DNA from 3 places in the Desulfosarcina ovata subsp. ovata genome. Region 3 is predicted to be linked to each of the others. Evidence: riboswitches for the same ligand, from Rfam matches in the RefSeq annotation. Region 3 holds a riboswitch; each other region holds the start of a gene.

Region 1 (5,238 bases), 1.6 Mb from region 3:
TGATCGCAAAGGAACAATTACCTGAGTCGGCTTGTCATTTAGCAGGAATGCCCCCGATTTTTGTAATCCTGTTTTTTTAATTTCCTTTTCCAGTATTGGAAATTCTGTTTGCATATATGCATCATCCAGCCCGATCTGAAATGCCTTCCCAAACCTTTCGCCCTCCCACAAGTGGACAGCACAGACCGGATGACCCAATCCCTTAACCAGGGAAAGGGTAAGCTCAAGGACCTCATTCACACCAATATTCTTGTTCAGGCTGCCGGAAATCTCAAAAAGAGTGGACAACTCTTTCATTTTTAGCTGTAACTGCTCATTGGTTTGGGCGAGTTCCAGCGTTCTTTCAGATATTTTCTTTTCAAGCAAGGAGGTAAAACGCTCCTTTTCCTCAAAAAGTGCGGCATTTTCAATGGCAAGGCTGATATGGCCGGCAAACAGTTCAAGGGTCTTGATTTCTTCAGGCATAATTGGTTTTCGGCTATAAACCTTATCTGCTGTCAACACGCCCAGAACTCCAGAACGGCCTTTCAGTGGAACAGCGCAATACTCCTTTGAGTCAGTGATTTTCAAACGTTTCCGGCTTACCCGTTTATCTGTCCAGGCATCGCTCACATAAATCGATCTTCCGGACTGGACGACCAATACTTCAACTGCCGTCTCGTCCATTTTAAAGCCCTTCAGATTTTTAACGGTAAAGCCTTTCTCCTTTTTAATGCGGTCAAGGGATGCAACGCAACGGAGAAAATTATCTTCCAGAAGATAGATCAGCCCCCTCTCGAAGTTGACGCCGATGACCGCCAGTTCCACCATAATCTGGAGAAGCCGTTCCATTTTCATGGTCGAATGGATCTTCTTATTCATCTCGGCAAGACTGTTCAGCTCTCTAAACTGCCTTTCAATAACTTCGGTATAATCCTTTTTATCTTTGTTCAAATCTTTTGTCATTCCTTGTCACCTGCAGGCTGGCAATGGCGGCGATGAATGCCCCATCTCGAAAAAAAATATACAAAATGCCTATAACCGCTGCAGTGTGATACCGTCAAGAAATTAGGTGGACTCTCGACTTTCGTGGCAATGATCGTGGGGGCAACCTGTACCTCGCCAGATTCCAGTTGGCTAGAATATGGCTCAGTATATCTGTAGTTCTTGTCCTATGTGCTTAGGATCGGCCACGGATTGGGATAAAGATTCATGTTCAGGCATTGTTTTGCGGCATCCGCAGGGACCAGGGCGCTGAGCCGCGCCAGTCCCAGCGGGTAGACCTTCTCACCGGCCCACAGATGGGAAGTGGGACACTGGATTATCAGTATTCTCATTATGGCGCACACATAGTGAAAATTACGCGTCGCATAGTCGCTGTGGATAGCCAGCGATCCGGGTTCAGGGGGGCGGTCCGGCCATGCCACCGCCGATGTCAGGCCGGACCAGCCGACCTTCATGTAACCGCGGTAGAGAATAAAATCGCCTATGTAGTCCACTTCGCCGGGCACCAGAAACCGCCGGGAGAGCTGGCTACGACTACCGATCCATCTTGTTTCAGAACCAAAATCGAAATCGGGATCGCTATCGAAATCGATTTCGATAGCGATTGTTGACTATGGTTTTTGTGCATCCGCGATGGCCACCTCTTCAAATGTCTTGATATCGCAGAGCACCCGCGTCGACGCATCGAGCAATTCCATGGCCACGGCCGCACCGGTCCCCTCCCCCAGACGAAACCTGAGGTCTATCAGGGGTTCGACGCCCAGGCGTTCATGCATGAAGGCATGGCCCACCTCGACGCTGCGGTGGCTGGCAAAAAGATACGCCTTGGCCGCCGGGGCCAGTTCGCAGGCAATCAGCGCACCGGCCGTGGCGATCAAGCCGTCGCAGACCACGGGAATTCCCGCTGCGGCCGCACCGATGACCAAGCCGGCCAGGCCGCCAATTTCGAACCCGCCCACCTTGGCCAGTACGTCCAAGGGGTCAGTGGGGTCCGGCCGGTGCAGGTCCAGGGCCTTTTCGATCACGCGGATCTTGTTGGCCAGGGCGGTATCGTCAATGCCGGTACCCCGCCCGGTGAGTTTTTCCACGGGAATTCCCGAAAAAGCCGCGATGACGGCCGACGACGGCGTGGTGTTGCCGATGCCCATATCGCCGGTGCCGAGCATGTCCAGCGGCCCCTCGGCCATCAGTTCGTTCACGATCTCGATACCGGCGGACACACTCTGTTCGGCCTGCTCGCGGGTCATGGCCGGCACGCGGGCGAAGTTGGCCGTGCCTTTGGACACCTTTTTGTGGAAAATGGGCAGCTGCGGGTCGAAGTCGTAATTAACCCCCAGGTCGGCGGCGATCACCCGCGCCCCGGCATGCTTGCCGAGGACGTTAATGGACGCCCCGTCGTTGACGAAATTGAACACCATCTGGGGCGTTACCTCCTGGGGAAACAGGCTCACCCCCTCCTCGGTCACGCCGTGGTCTCCGGCGCAGGTGATGATCACCTTATGGGGCAGATGCACGTCCAGCGTCCCGAAAATAGCCGCCAGCCGTGCCGAGACATCCTCAAGCATACCCAGGCTTCCCGCCGGCCGGGCCTGGTCGGCCAGCCGCTGCCGGGCCTGGGCATAGACGGTTTCATTCAGCGGTTTGATGGTGGCAATACTTTTCTCAATCAGATTCATGGGTTCCTCCTTCGGCAATCAACCGATAGAATTCCTTCTCGGTGGGCAGGGCGAGGCATTGACCTTGGTACGCAGGCCCCGGCCAATGCCGACCACCTTCTGCATTTTTCGATAGGGATTGTTGGGGATGACGATCTGGCCCTCGGCCACACGCTGGCGAATGGTTTCCGCGTCGATGTTCTCGTCGGCAGCCACCGTCTGCATCTGCTTGCTGAGGATGCCTTCCCCGGCCAGTTCAATCTGTGTCTTCATGGTGAGTTCCCTTCCTGTGCTCGGAACCGGGCGCAAAGCGGGGCTCGCCCAATTAAAAAAACCCCGGACCGAAATTGGAAATTTCCGTCTGGGGTTTTGCCGTCACCACCAGGACACATTGTTTCACGGCAGGTCTTCTGACTCACGGATCGTCCTACCGGCCGCCCCTTCCCGCATCGTTTCGATCAGGTCCACACGATACAGTGGTCATGGCAGCTTTCGTCCCCGTTCACAGCGACGGGTTCGTCCCGGAATCACACCGGGTTCCCTATTATCCTCAACAAAAGGCACCGCAAAGCATCATCTAATTCTGGCATAGCATGTAAATGAACGATCGGCGGCTGTCAATGGAATTCTTGGCTATCTGCCCTGGCCTATCTCCGATATCACAAATTCCGACCTGCCCTTATTAAGACGATTGGCGGAAAAGAATATACCAGGATGCGCAGGATTTTCATTCGTCTTCAAGGCGGGCTTTTTTACGCATAGTGGGGCTATGTGTGGAAAAGCCCAACGTAGAAGACGGATGAAAAGACAAGCAGGCGGGTATATTCTTTGACAGAAATCGCCTAAGGTGTATACGGAAATAACAGTCACGCCGGATTGGATATTGGGAACATTGTTCGAGATTGGGGCCTTTTTTGGGGAGCAGTCATATTATAAACGTCTTATTATAGAGACAACCTATTATTTTTATACGTTAAGCCTATTTACTCGCGATACTAAGAACACCTTGACTTATGAGCAAAAACTAGATAAAAAAGTTTCCCTAACTCGCAGCCGAAGCTGCACACCATAACTTTAAAAAAAATCAGCCGAAGCGAATCAAATATCCTGCCTTGTAGGGCAGGACATTCAAAATAACCGAAGATAAAGCACCACGAAGGTCTGTTATCCTCTATTGGAGAAACAGCTTCGTGGTTTTTTATTTTCTATAGCAATGTCTAACCAGTGAACGAGTGCTGAAATTTCATAATCACATATTCATAATGAAGTAGATAAGGAGGCGTCAGATGAAGCGTGGGATATTTTATATATGGATTGGGATGATTGCCCAGATTATCAATCCCGTCAATGGGCTCTGTGCTGATGAGCCGCCCGATTACTACAAGCTCGACGAAGTAGTAATCTCAGCCACACGTTCGGAAACTTCTGTTTTTGATGCGCCCCAGAGCGTTACCGTGGTTTCGGAAGAGGAAATCATGGCATCGCCATTTGAAAGACTCGAAGATATCCTTAGGTACACCGTTGGATTCCAGAACTTTAGTCATTATGGGCAACAGACCGGTGGCGTGTCCAGTCATTTCTCATTTAGAGGGGTCGGCCGTAACCGCACGCTTATGTTGCTTGATGGCGTTCCACTCAATGACAATTTCAGCAATTCGATTGCATGGGTGGCCTGGGGCCTGATTCCCAAAGAAAGTATCGCGCGAATCGAAATCGTACGTGGACCGACATCCGCCGCCTATGGATCGGAGGCTTTGGGTGGCGTCGTCCACATCATTACCAAAAAGCCAGCGGAGAAACAGGAAACCAGTCTGAAATTTACCGCGGGATCGGAAGATACCTATGGCGGTACGGCTTTTCACTCCCAAAGCATATCCCGTTTCGGGTATCTGTTGTCTGGTGGTTACGAAGAAAGCGACGGTTTCTACATGGTGGATCCCGAGGGAATTGAAGACTATACCCTGAGGCGCTACCGGGAGGTCGGCAAAGGGCTGGGCAAAATGACCTATACTTTGGGTGATCACACCAATCTGTCGTTAAGCGCGCTTTACTATCAACATGAAATGGGTAAGGGGCGTGAGTATTTTTATGACGATCTGCAAATGGATCAGTATCGCATCGGGCTGACCCATCGGGGAGACCGAATGGACTGGTCAGGCCTGGTGTACTTGAACCGTGCCGAAAAAACCGCCTATCAGGACAAATTCGTCAATTCAACCGGTTCCTATATCCCTGACCGTGAAGAGACGTTTCCTGAAAACCAGGTCTGGGGCGCCGAAATTCAAAATACGGCGCGTTTGTTCAGCAGCCTCACGCTAACAACCGGCTTGGCCTACAAGCGCATCGCCATGGATTATGATGTGGATTATTTGACCAGCGACCGCGATGTCGGCGCCTCCGGGCGGCAGGAAACCCTGTCTCCCTTCATGGATTTGACAAGCGAATTCCTTGACGCAAGGCTCATCATCAACGCTGGTATCCGTTATGATTATATTCGTAACTATGATGGTCAAAGTTGGGATACAAGCACCAATTCTAATGATACATATGATTCGCAAACATGGGACAATTTTTCTCCAAAAGCCGGCATCGTTTTTCG
Region 2 (5,238 bases), 2.0 Mb from region 3:
TTGAAATGCCGGGGTTGATGTCGCTGCCATGGACCACCATTTCTTCGAGTTGTTGTACCGTGGTTTGCCCATCCTCCGCCAGACAGGTAAAGACACTCACCGCATTGAGCATTACCGCCGATATTACCAGTTTGAGCAGAATACACCATTTCCCATGTCTCATTTGTTTCCCATACCTCCTTCAGATTCAGTGGGTGTCAAATTAACGCCGCGTTTGATAAAAAATTTGCCGGGTGAGGACCGGTAAATAGTCTTGCCCAGGTAGGTGGCTTTCAGCGCGCCTTCCTCGGGGCAGTTTTCGACGCATTTCAGGCACAGCATGCACTCGGCCGTGGTGACATCCGTTTTCCCCTGGGAGCGAAAAACTTCCGTGATTTCCGAGGGACAGACGTTGTAGCAGATTTCGCAGCGGGTGCAGGCGGCGTCATTTTTCTTGAGTTTGATGAAACTGATTTTGCGGTACCACCCCAGAATCAGGCCCAGGGGGCAAAAGCCGCACCAGAAGCGGCGCTTGATCAGTGCCCCGAGCAGGGCGACCATCGAAAAAGTCAACCCCAAGATGGACATTACCACATGGGTGCCATTCTCATAATTGACCGATATCCGGTCGGGGTTGCCCACGCATAAGGGCAGGATGTACTTGCCAGGGCAAAGCTGGCAGAAGGGTATTTGCAGCCCCAGGGCCACGGCCGGGCACATCACCGGAAAGGCGACCCATATGGGCAGGAGAACGGCAACCGCGAGAAAGGCCCACTTGATCCACGCCAGACCGCCGCGCAGCTTCTCCGAAAAGCGGACATACCCCAAGCCCACGGCTTGCCTCAGACGGTCGAGCAGGTCCTGAACAAAACCCAGCGGGCAAAGCCAACCGCACCATGCCCGGCCGAGGAGAATCACCAGAAGCGAGAAGAAAATAAACTGCTTGAGTAGAATGAACATACTTTCCCAGGTGAACATGCCCAGCGTCCGTTGCAGGGTCAGCATGAAGCAGGTGCCGGCCCGGGCGCGCACCCAGCAGCAGGAGAAAGTCGGCAGGAAATAACCAAAGTACAACCCACCATAGGCGCCGAAAAGCAGGATGACAAAGGCGGCGGTCAGGATGGTCCATCGCAGGGTGGATATCTTCATGGCAGATCCCTTTGAATTCTGTGATTTTCGAAGACGATCAGCGCCTGACGGTCCCGGCGCCGGCGTCGGCGGGTCAGGCCGGCCACCATCAGTAGGGTGACACCGGTGCCGATGATGGACCAGAAGGCGAACCCCATGGCCTTGGAGCGCCATTCGGGTTGGTTCCTATAGACAACCGTGGGCAGGGTGGCGACATAGTAAGTGTGCGTTTGGCGATCGAGATGAGTGGCCGTGTAAAGGTAGTTTTGCCATTCACGCCGGGAAAAACGGTCATCGGTGGGCATGATTGCGAATTTGCCGGCCTTGTCGGTGATGAAGGTCTTTTCCCATTGGCTGCCTTCGGTGGTTACCGTGACGGCTGCTCCAGGCAGGGGGCGACCCTGGTATTTGACCATCATTTCATACGTCTCGTGGGGAATCTGCATGCCGCCTCCGAATTTTGATTTGGCCGTGTTGATGGCCGGGCCGATTTCGAGGGGCATCTTCCCGCCATCATCGAAAAAGACCACTGAGGCGTGTCCCATCCGTCCGCCATGTCTACGATGAACGACCAGATGCTTGGCGCACAGAAAGACGGACTCGCTGATGCCGTCGGCGTCCACATCGTGCTCTCCTAAGGGAATTCGGGCGCCGAGCAGATACCGCCCCATGAGCATGTTGTCTTCGGGAAGGCCTATGCTGTCTTTTTCTGCGGTCATGGCGGGGATCTGGGAGATATCCCCGTTGGGATCGCGTACCAGGATACTGGCCTGCACCAGGTACTGCCCATCGAGTTTTCGCATGTCGCCGATATTGCCTGAAGGGGGCAGGGCATTAAGCGTCAGAAACTTGGTCTTCTTGCCGGCATCCATGTTCTGCCGGCGAATGTTCCGAATTGTCCGCCAGCCGAAACGCTCCAGATCGAAGCGATGGATGTAGCGCTCCTCATCCAACAGTTTCCAGTAAGCGACGGGCACGGTGCTGTCGGCAAAGCTGATGTCAGGGGCACCCATAAAAACGGCCACGGCCAATACGATCGCGCTGAGTGTTTTCATATTCTCGTTCTCCCAAAAAAAAATCCCCGCGCCTGTTAAAGCGCGGGGATACCGTTTTTTATCCCGAACCGAACAACTGTAGGGTAAGTAAAACACCATCCTCCACGTTGGGTTTTACCGATCGATCAAAGGCAGGTCTTCTGGTTTCACCCGGCTATTGGCCGCCTTCCCGCTCGAGAAAAATCGAACAGTGGCGTCTTGGCCAACAGCGTTGTTCCCAGCATGGGCTGAAAACATGGATGTTACAGCGGCGGGTCCACTCCCGATTTGCACGGGATTCCCTATTAAGTCCTGATGGACGCCCTTGATTATTTTTTTTGCATTGCGAATGCTATGAGGCAGCCAAGCGTTGATTGCCTGTCAAAAATTTAAAACACTACTTTGTATTCGAGACTTTTGGGAATTGTCAAGGGAATTGTCCGTGAAACGCTTGCCCAACGCGAGGCTATGGCGGATCGTTTCGTTACTGCCATAACCGACCTTGGCTGTGGCTTCCAATTTTTCAGGCACACTGGTGATAATGTTGATTACGCCAACGATAGCACAGCGCGTTTGAAAGTGAATGAGTGCTTATGCCGTTAGAAAAAAACACCGTGAAGAACCATCACGCCGGTGTTGACAACCTGCCTTTCTCCGGCTATGCATACCAGCCAACACCAATCAGTATACTTTCATTGTTTATCATGGCCATCCGTTATCTTATTCTTGCATTGACCCACCGCTGTAACCTGCGTTGTGCCTATTGCTACAACGGTGACGGAAATAGCGAAACGGACATGCCTGAAGCCGTGATGCGGCAGGCCATCGGCCAGGCGTCATCCCAGAAACCATTTCATCTTCAGCTTACCGGTGGCGAGCCTACCCTGGTTCCGTTGTCCATCGAAAAGGCTGCCATTCTGGCACGGAAGACCGGCCGATGCCGCAGCCTGGGAATTCAAACCAATGCCACGTGCCTTACGCCGGATTTGCTGACGCTGTTCAAAACATATAATTTTCAAATCGGGGTCAGCCTGGACGGCCCGCCTGCGATCCACCAGCAGCAGCGTGGGATGGCTGCCGAGACCTTGCGCGGGTTACAGCAGTTGGAAGGTGCCGGCATTCCTTTCCGGGTCACCACCGTGGTCACCCAGGCCAGCGCCGCAACCCTGGACCGTTTGGTGTTGACCCTGGCGGGGTTTGGTTGCGTCCGGGGTGTCGGCCTGGATCTCTTGGTCGGCAAAGGCCGCGCCGGTCAAGGCGGCGTCGCCATGCCCGCCGATCCGCAGGTGTTGGAAACCGGGATCCACAGCATGCTGGCGGCGTTGACTGCCGTCAACCAGCGTCGGCGAATTCCCATTCGGCTGCGGGAACAGGAACTGCTTCGGGCGCGGCGCAAAAGGCCTGTTTTTTGCCACGCGTGCGTCGGCGAAAGTATGGCCGTCGATCCCGGAGGGGACGTTTATCCCTGCGGGCAGACCATGGGGGACGCACGATTCGCCGCAGGTACCGTCTGGCAGCCGCAGTACCCGCGGCTTGCCGCCCTGCACGAAACAAAGCCCCGGCAGACGGCCTGTGCCGGTTGTGCGCTTGAAGCAATCTGTCCGGGGGATTGTCCCAGCCGGATCCACTATAACCGCCAAAACGAGCGGATGCTGGTCTGCCGGCTGTATCGAACCATTTGGCGATGGAATTGCGATAACGCCGCCCAAAAGCAGTATCCTGAAGGCGATAGCGAAACCCATTCGATCCTTTCCATGTCGCCCTGAAGGGGCGACAAAACAAACCGCACGGAGACGAGCATGATCGTATTCGATAAATCCCGACAGAAAGTTGTGCACAACCGCAGCATCGATACCGTTATTTACGAGGGGGCTTCCGGCGACACCATCATTGTTGAAGGTGCGCTGCAGGATCGTCGCTTCCTCGACTCTCACCACCCTTCCGGAGAAATTCGCCCGCCCTACACTGTTCACCACATGATTGTCCGATTGGAGCTCACGGTGCCGGAGATGGTCATCAAGGATGTCGAGGTGGAAATGCCCGAATTTCCCCACCCGGATTGCATCGACACCCTGCATACGCTTACCCCGCTTAAAGGGATGTGCATTGCCGGCGGATTTATGGCCCGGATCAGGAAACTGGTGCCGCGCAAAGGCGGATGTACCCACCTGCATGAGCTGCTGACGGCCATGGCACCGGCCGCCTTTCAAGGCGCCTGGAGTTACAGGATCAGCAACCCCATCGATTATGATACCTTCAAGATGATGTCGCGCGGGTTGAAAAACAATTGTTATGCCTGGCGCGAGGGGGGGGACCGGGCCCGGGAGTGGATCGATGACGAAGTCGAATCATAACTCGGTCCGACGGCTGCCGGCATTGGCCGGGTTATGCAAAAGCAGACCGGGTGCGTAGCAGAGCAATCGCATGTAACCCAACTATCGGGAACCATTGTCGCAGGCAAGGTCAGCTCCTGCAGCAAAAGCTGTAAATTGGCGCATTTACAGGAAACTGTAGGAGCGGTCCATGACCGCGAAAAAAGAAATCAAGATACATGCGATTGCCCTGGGGTGCGTAGTGGCCGGGAGGCAAAACGCGTTCTGATTCCAAGGAGGCGCATGGCGAGAAAAGCGATTCACGGACAACGTTCACCAGGAGTGACCACGGGAGAGAGTCGACTGGCCCGAATCATACTCGATTCCCTGTCCGCCCATGTGGCCATCCTTGATGAGAACGGATTCATCCTTGAGACGAATCGGGCCTGGAAAGCCTTTGCCGAGGAGAATCGCATCGGCATCCGGCCGGATACGCTGAACGTCAATTATCTGGAGATTTGTGACAGTGCCGGCGGAGACTCGGCCGAGGCGTCTTCGTCCGTTGCCCAGGGGATCCGGGATGTGATCGCCGGCCGCATGGAAGAGTTTGTTATGGATTATCCCTGCCATTCACCACGGGAACGGCGCTGGTTCTACATGCGTGTGACCCGGGCCGCCGGCCCCGGTCCCGTGAGGATTGTGGTCAGCCACGAAAACATTACGGCCCTGAAACTGGCTGAGGAACGCCTGCGCCGGAGCGAACAGGCCCTGTGGCAGGAGAAACA
Region 3 (5,238 bases):
CGACTTTACCGGCCATATCCGGCAAATGCAGCAACGCATATTTTTTTTCTCGGGCCTGACCCTGCTGGCCTTTTTACCCGTGGTCCTTTTTGTTTCGCGCAAGATTTCCGGGTCCCTGATCCTGCTGGAGCTGGAGTCCATGAAAATACGACGGTTCGACTTTACCCCTTCAGCACCGTTCGATTCCAATATCAAGGAAATCCATTCGCTGATTCAGGCCTTCGTACTCATGAAAAGTACCATCCGGACACGCACCGATGCGCTGATCGCCACGCAGGGAAAATTGAAAAGCCTGGTTGACAGTGGCATCTCCCTGACCGCTGAAAAAAACATGGACCAGCTTCTGCGCCATACTTTCAAACGGGCACGGGAACTGTCCCGGACCGATGGGGGAATCCTCTACCTGCGCAATGCGTCCAATCAGCTCGAACTTCGAATTCTGGAAAATGCGTCCGGTCCCCTGGCACACCCCAATGGCATCAATGTGAGCGACCCCGCGGCCCCGGCACCGCCCCCCGGCGATACCAGCAAGACGGCCGGTTGGGTGGCGGCAACCGCCAAAACCATTGTGGCCAACCGAATGAATGAGCAGTCAATCGACCGTGCCGAAGCGGATTGCCACAATCTGCTCACCGTTCCTCTGAGTACAAGAGAAGGGGTGACCCTTGGTGTACTGCAGTTGTTCAATGCCCGTGATGATCAGGGCAAAAAGATTGTCCCCTTTGACAAGGAGATCGTCGGATTCGTCGAGGCCCTGACGGCCCAGGCCGCCGTGGCCCTGCACAACAAGCATCTGATGGAAGAACAACGTGCCCTGTTCGATGCCTTCATCCAGATGATTGCCGGCGCCATTGATGCAAAATCGCCTTATACCGGCAACCACTGTGCACGGGTACCCGAAGTAGCCGAGATGCTGGCCAGGGCGGCGCACCAGACCCCAACCGGTCCGTTTGCCGATTTTCGCATGCAGACGCAGGATCAGTGGCGGGAATTTCGCGTGGCGGCCTGGCTGCACGATTGTGGCAAGGTCACCACCCCCGAATACATCGTCGATAAGGCCACCAAACTGGAAACCATCTGCAACCGCATCCATGAAATCCGTATGCGTTTCGAGGTGCTTCTGCGCGATGCGGAAATTACCAGCTACCGGCAGCGTCTGGCCGGCAACGGCAATAAAGCGGAGATTGAAGAACAGCTGCAGGCAAGCCGCCGGCAGATCATGGAGGATTTCGCCTTTGTCGCCGACTGCAACATGGGTGGCGAATCCATGGCCGACGAAGACATTGCGCGTTTGCAGCAGATTGGCGCACAAACGTGGGTGCGTCACCTGGACGACCGCATCGGCATTTCCCAAAAGGAAAGCGCCCTGAAACGCCGCCATCCGGCCGCCGGATTGCCGGCCATTGAGCCCATTCTGGCCGACAAGCCGGAGCATGTCATCCCCAGGCCCCTGCCGAACACTCAGGAAAAAGAAACCATGGGAATCGTCATGCAAATTCCCGCCAACGAGACCAATCTGGGAGAACTCTACAACCTGAGCATCCCCAGGGGAACCCTTACCACCGAAGATCGGTTCAAAATCCAGGCCCACATTATCGAAACCATCCGCATGCTGGATCGTCTGCCCTTCCCCGACTATCTGGCCAATGTTGCCGATTACGCCGGTGCGCACCACGAAACCATGATCGGTACGGGCTATCCGCGGGGGCTGAAAAAAGAGCAGATTTCGATTCCCGCACGGATCATGGCCATTGCCGATATTTTCGAGGCACTGACCGCTACGGACCGGCCCTACAAAGAGCCCAAAACGCTGAGCCAGGCCCTTGGCATCATGCGGCGGATGCGTGACGAGCAGCACATTGACGCCGACCTGTTCGACCTGTTTTTGACGGAAGGGATTTACCGGACCTATGCCCAGCGGTTCATGGATCCGCACCAGATCGATGCGGTGGATATTCGGCAGTACCTCTCGCAAGGGGCGCCATAGTAAGGCAACCCCGCATAAGCCCTCCTCCAATAAGGAAGTCAACAGTGATGGCATGCCCTGGCTCAAGTCGGCATCGGGCATGACGGCCACGATGTTTTTGGCGATATCCTCGAGGGTGTAGCCACACATCAGGGTGGTCACGCCATCTTAGCAAATTCCTTTTCCGATATGGAAGCGGCATCGGGCTGAAGGATTTTCTTGAAATCCTCCAGCAGCGTCTTCACGAAATCAAGAATGTAGGTCATAATATTTCCATTTTACAATCTCGATTTTACGATCAGACCGACTCAATCGAAAAACACGGAAAACCCATTGACATCAATCCGGCGATTGGGTTTATTAGCGCGACAACAAAATGATTCATCCAGTTGCCCCTCGGGCGGATCCACCCGGAGGGCGCTTTCAGAGGGAAAGCGGTGCAAATCCGCTGCGGACCCGCCACTGTGAGTGGGGACGAAAGCCGCAACAGCTCACTGCCTGATCCGGTCAGGCGGGAAGAGGCGGCCGGTAGGACGATCCACGAGTCAGGAAACCTTGACGGATGATGGAATTCAATGCGCCTTCGCGGTCAAGGCGGATTCAACCGAGTGGCAGACAGATCTTGCCCCGCCTTGATTCCGTTTCGGAGGTGGGGCTTTTTTTATCTGAGACGATCCATGACAAACCCGTGCATTCCCCGACATCCCGACACGCCCGACCGGCCACGCAGGCCCACTCTCCAGCACTATAGACGGCTGATCCGGTTCGGCCAATGCGTATTGAGTGCACTGCTGCTGACGGCGCTGCTGACGTCCTGGTCGGCCGCCGGAACCGTGGCCGACCGACTGGGGCGCCAGGTCCGGTTGCCGGATCACCCCCGGCGGATTGTCTCGCTGGCGCCCAGTATCACCGAGATTCTCTTCGCCCTCGATCTGTCCGGACGACTGGTGGGGGTAACCCAGTTCAGCGACTTTCCAGCGGCAGCCGCGACCCTGCCCAAAGTCGGCTCCTATGTTCACCTGGACGTGGAGAGAATTGTCGCCCTTGACCCCGACCTGTGTATTGCCATCAAAGACGGCAATCCCGTTTCAGTGGTCAACAAACTCGAATCCATCGGCATTCCGGTTTACGCCGTGGACCCACGGGATCTGCCATCGGTCATGGAAACCCTGTCGGAACTGGGCCGCGTGCTGGATGTGCACCCGCGGGCCACGCAAATCGTCACCGGAATGAGGCAGCGCATTGATCGGGTACAGCAACAGGTGGCCACGTCCGATCGGCGACCCGGCGTCTTTTTCCAGATCGGCATCGCCCCGATTGTCTCGGCGGGAACCAACACCTTCATTCATGAACTGATCACCATGGCCGGCGGAGTCAACCTCGCCCAGGGGCCGGTCCCCTACCCCCGTTTCTCCAAAGAAGAGGTCATCGGCCTGCGGCCGGAGATCATGGTCATCACTTCCATGGCACGGCAGGCGGTTTTCGAACAGGTCAAACGGGACTGGCAGCAATGGCAGGCAATACCGGCCGTCATGAACGACCGAATCTACATCGTGGATTCCAATGTTCTCGACCGGCCCACCCCGCGACTGGTGGAGGGCCTGGAACAGCTGGCCCGTCTGATCCACCCGGACGTTTTCAAAGCCGCCCCCCGGAAGCCGCAGCCATGATCCGCCGACCCGTCTCCCTGCCGCTGAAGATTGCCATGGTCTGTATGCTTCTGCTCCTTTTTCTCCTGGGCGCCATGCTGGCCGGGATTTCCATGGGTTCGTCGGGCAGCGGCCTGAAAGCCGTCTGGTCGTCTCTTTTTCAGGGAAATGGGGATACCATGCAGTCGGCCATCATCTGGCGGATCCGTCTGCCCCGGGTCCTTTTGGCGGCCCTGGTGGGGGCCGCACTCTCCCTGGGCGGCCTCGTCTTCCAGGCCCTTCTGAAAAACCCGCTGGCCGAGCCCTACATTCTGGGCATTTCGGGGGGTGCGGCGATCGGCGCCATCGTCGGTATCATCCTGGGGTTGTCCCGCATTCCCGGTGTCGGAATCATGGCATTTCTCGGCAGTCTGGCGACCTTGCTGCTGATTATCCTGATTTCATCGGGCCGGGCCATTATCGTCAAAGATTCCCTGCTGCTCTCCGGTGTCATGGTCAATGCCTTTTGCTCCGCAGTAATTATGTTTCTGCTCTCGATCACCCAGGACGCCCGTCTGCATAACATTATCTTCTGGCTCATGGGTGACCTGTCCGCCTCGCAGATCCAGCATGTGGCCATGCTGGCGGCGGTGTTGCTGCCCTGTTTCATTATCATCTTCATGCATTCCAACCGCATGAACCTGCTGCTGCTGGGCGGCGACATGGCCACCTCCATGGGGGTTGCCGTAAAACGGGTAACCCTGGTGCTGCTGATCACCACTTCGCTGATGGTCAGCGTCACGGTCAGCCAATGCGGCCTGATCGGTTTCGTCGGCCTGGTGATTCCCCACCTGTTGCGGCTGATTGTCGGCCCTGACCACCGGGTCCTGGCACCCGGCTGCATCTTGGGCGGCGGCGCATACATGGTGGTGTGTGATTTGCTGGCCCGCGTCCTGCCCGCCCAAGGAGAGATGCCCGGCGGAGTAATCACGGCCATGATCGGTGCTCCGCTGTTTATCATTCTCCTGAGGCGATCCAGACAATGAGTCCGGCAATCGACATCCATGGATTGTGCTACGCCTATTCAGGCATCCCCGTACTGCAGGATCTGACCTTTGCGGTTGAACGGAGCGCGTTCTTTGTGGTCATCGGTCCCAATGGGTCGGGGAAAACGACCCTGCTCAAGACCCTGGCCGGCCTGCAATCTCCATCCAACGGAGAAATTCTCATGGGCGATCGCCCCCTGGCACAGATCAAACGGGGGCAGCTGTCGCGCCAACTGGCCTATGTGGCCCAAACCAGCGACGATGACTGCCCGTTCACCGTGAGGGAACTGGTCCTCATGGGGCGGGCCCCCTATCTGGGCGTGCTGGGGATCGAAGGCCAGGCCGATCTTGACATCGCCAGGCAGGCCATCGAATTCGTCGGTCTTTCTCACTTAGCGGAGCGTCCGGTCAGACACCTCTCCGGCGGCGAACGGCAGCGCGCCCAGATCGCCCGGGCCATCTGTCAGCAGCCGGAACTGATCCTGCTGGACGAACCCACGGCAGCCCTGGATCTGGCCCATCAGGTACGCGTCATGGGGCTTCTGGCCGACCTGAAAACAAAACGCGGCACCACAGTGCTAATGATCTCCCACGATAT

Evidence for each region. Region 3 has a riboswitch for cobalamin ahead of GN112_RS05205 (ABC transporter substrate-binding protein). Riboswitches for the same ligand answer to the same signal wherever they lie in the genome.
Region 1: another riboswitch for cobalamin. It lies ahead of GN112_RS12520 (phosphomethylpyrimidine synthase ThiC); the one in region 3 lies ahead of GN112_RS05205 (ABC transporter substrate-binding protein).
Region 2: another riboswitch for cobalamin. It lies ahead of GN112_RS14100 (carboxypeptidase-like regulatory domain-containing protein); the one in region 3 lies ahead of GN112_RS05205 (ABC transporter substrate-binding protein).

The regions. Positions count from the first base shown of each region.
Region 1 covers NZ_AP021879.1:2,797,891-2,803,128, forward strand. The annotation lists gene GN112_RS12505 (sigma-54-dependent Fis family transcriptional regulator) at 1-945, opposite strand, end outside; gene GN112_RS12510 (hypothetical protein) at 1,152-1,490, opposite strand; gene cobT (nicotinate-nucleotide--dimethylbenzimidazole phosphoribosyltransferase) at 1,596-2,660, opposite strand; gene GN112_RS12520 (phosphomethylpyrimidine synthase ThiC) at 2,679-2,912, opposite strand; cobalamin riboswitch at 3,023-3,222, opposite strand; gene GN112_RS12525 (TonB-dependent receptor plug domain-containing protein) at 3,926-5,238, shown strand, end outside.
Region 2 covers NZ_AP021879.1:3,179,858-3,185,095, reverse strand. The annotation lists gene GN112_RS14110 (TonB-dependent receptor) at 1-163, opposite strand, end outside; gene GN112_RS14105 (4Fe-4S binding protein) at 160-1,128, opposite strand; gene GN112_RS14100 (carboxypeptidase-like regulatory domain-containing protein) at 1,125-2,162, opposite strand; cobalamin riboswitch at 2,276-2,483, opposite strand; gene GN112_RS14095 (radical SAM/SPASM domain-containing protein) at 2,735-3,907, shown strand; gene GN112_RS14090 (DUF2889 domain-containing protein) at 3,941-4,495, shown strand; gene GN112_RS14085 (helix-turn-helix transcriptional regulator) at 4,757-5,238, shown strand, end outside.
Region 3 covers NZ_AP021879.1:1,171,391-1,176,628, forward strand. The annotation lists gene GN112_RS05200 (HD domain-containing phosphohydrolase) at 1-1,987, shown strand, start outside; cobalamin riboswitch at 2,336-2,543, shown strand; gene GN112_RS05205 (ABC transporter substrate-binding protein) at 2,644-3,636, shown strand; gene GN112_RS05210 (FecCD family ABC transporter permease) at 3,633-4,640, shown strand; gene GN112_RS05215 (ABC transporter ATP-binding protein) at 4,637-5,238, shown strand, end outside.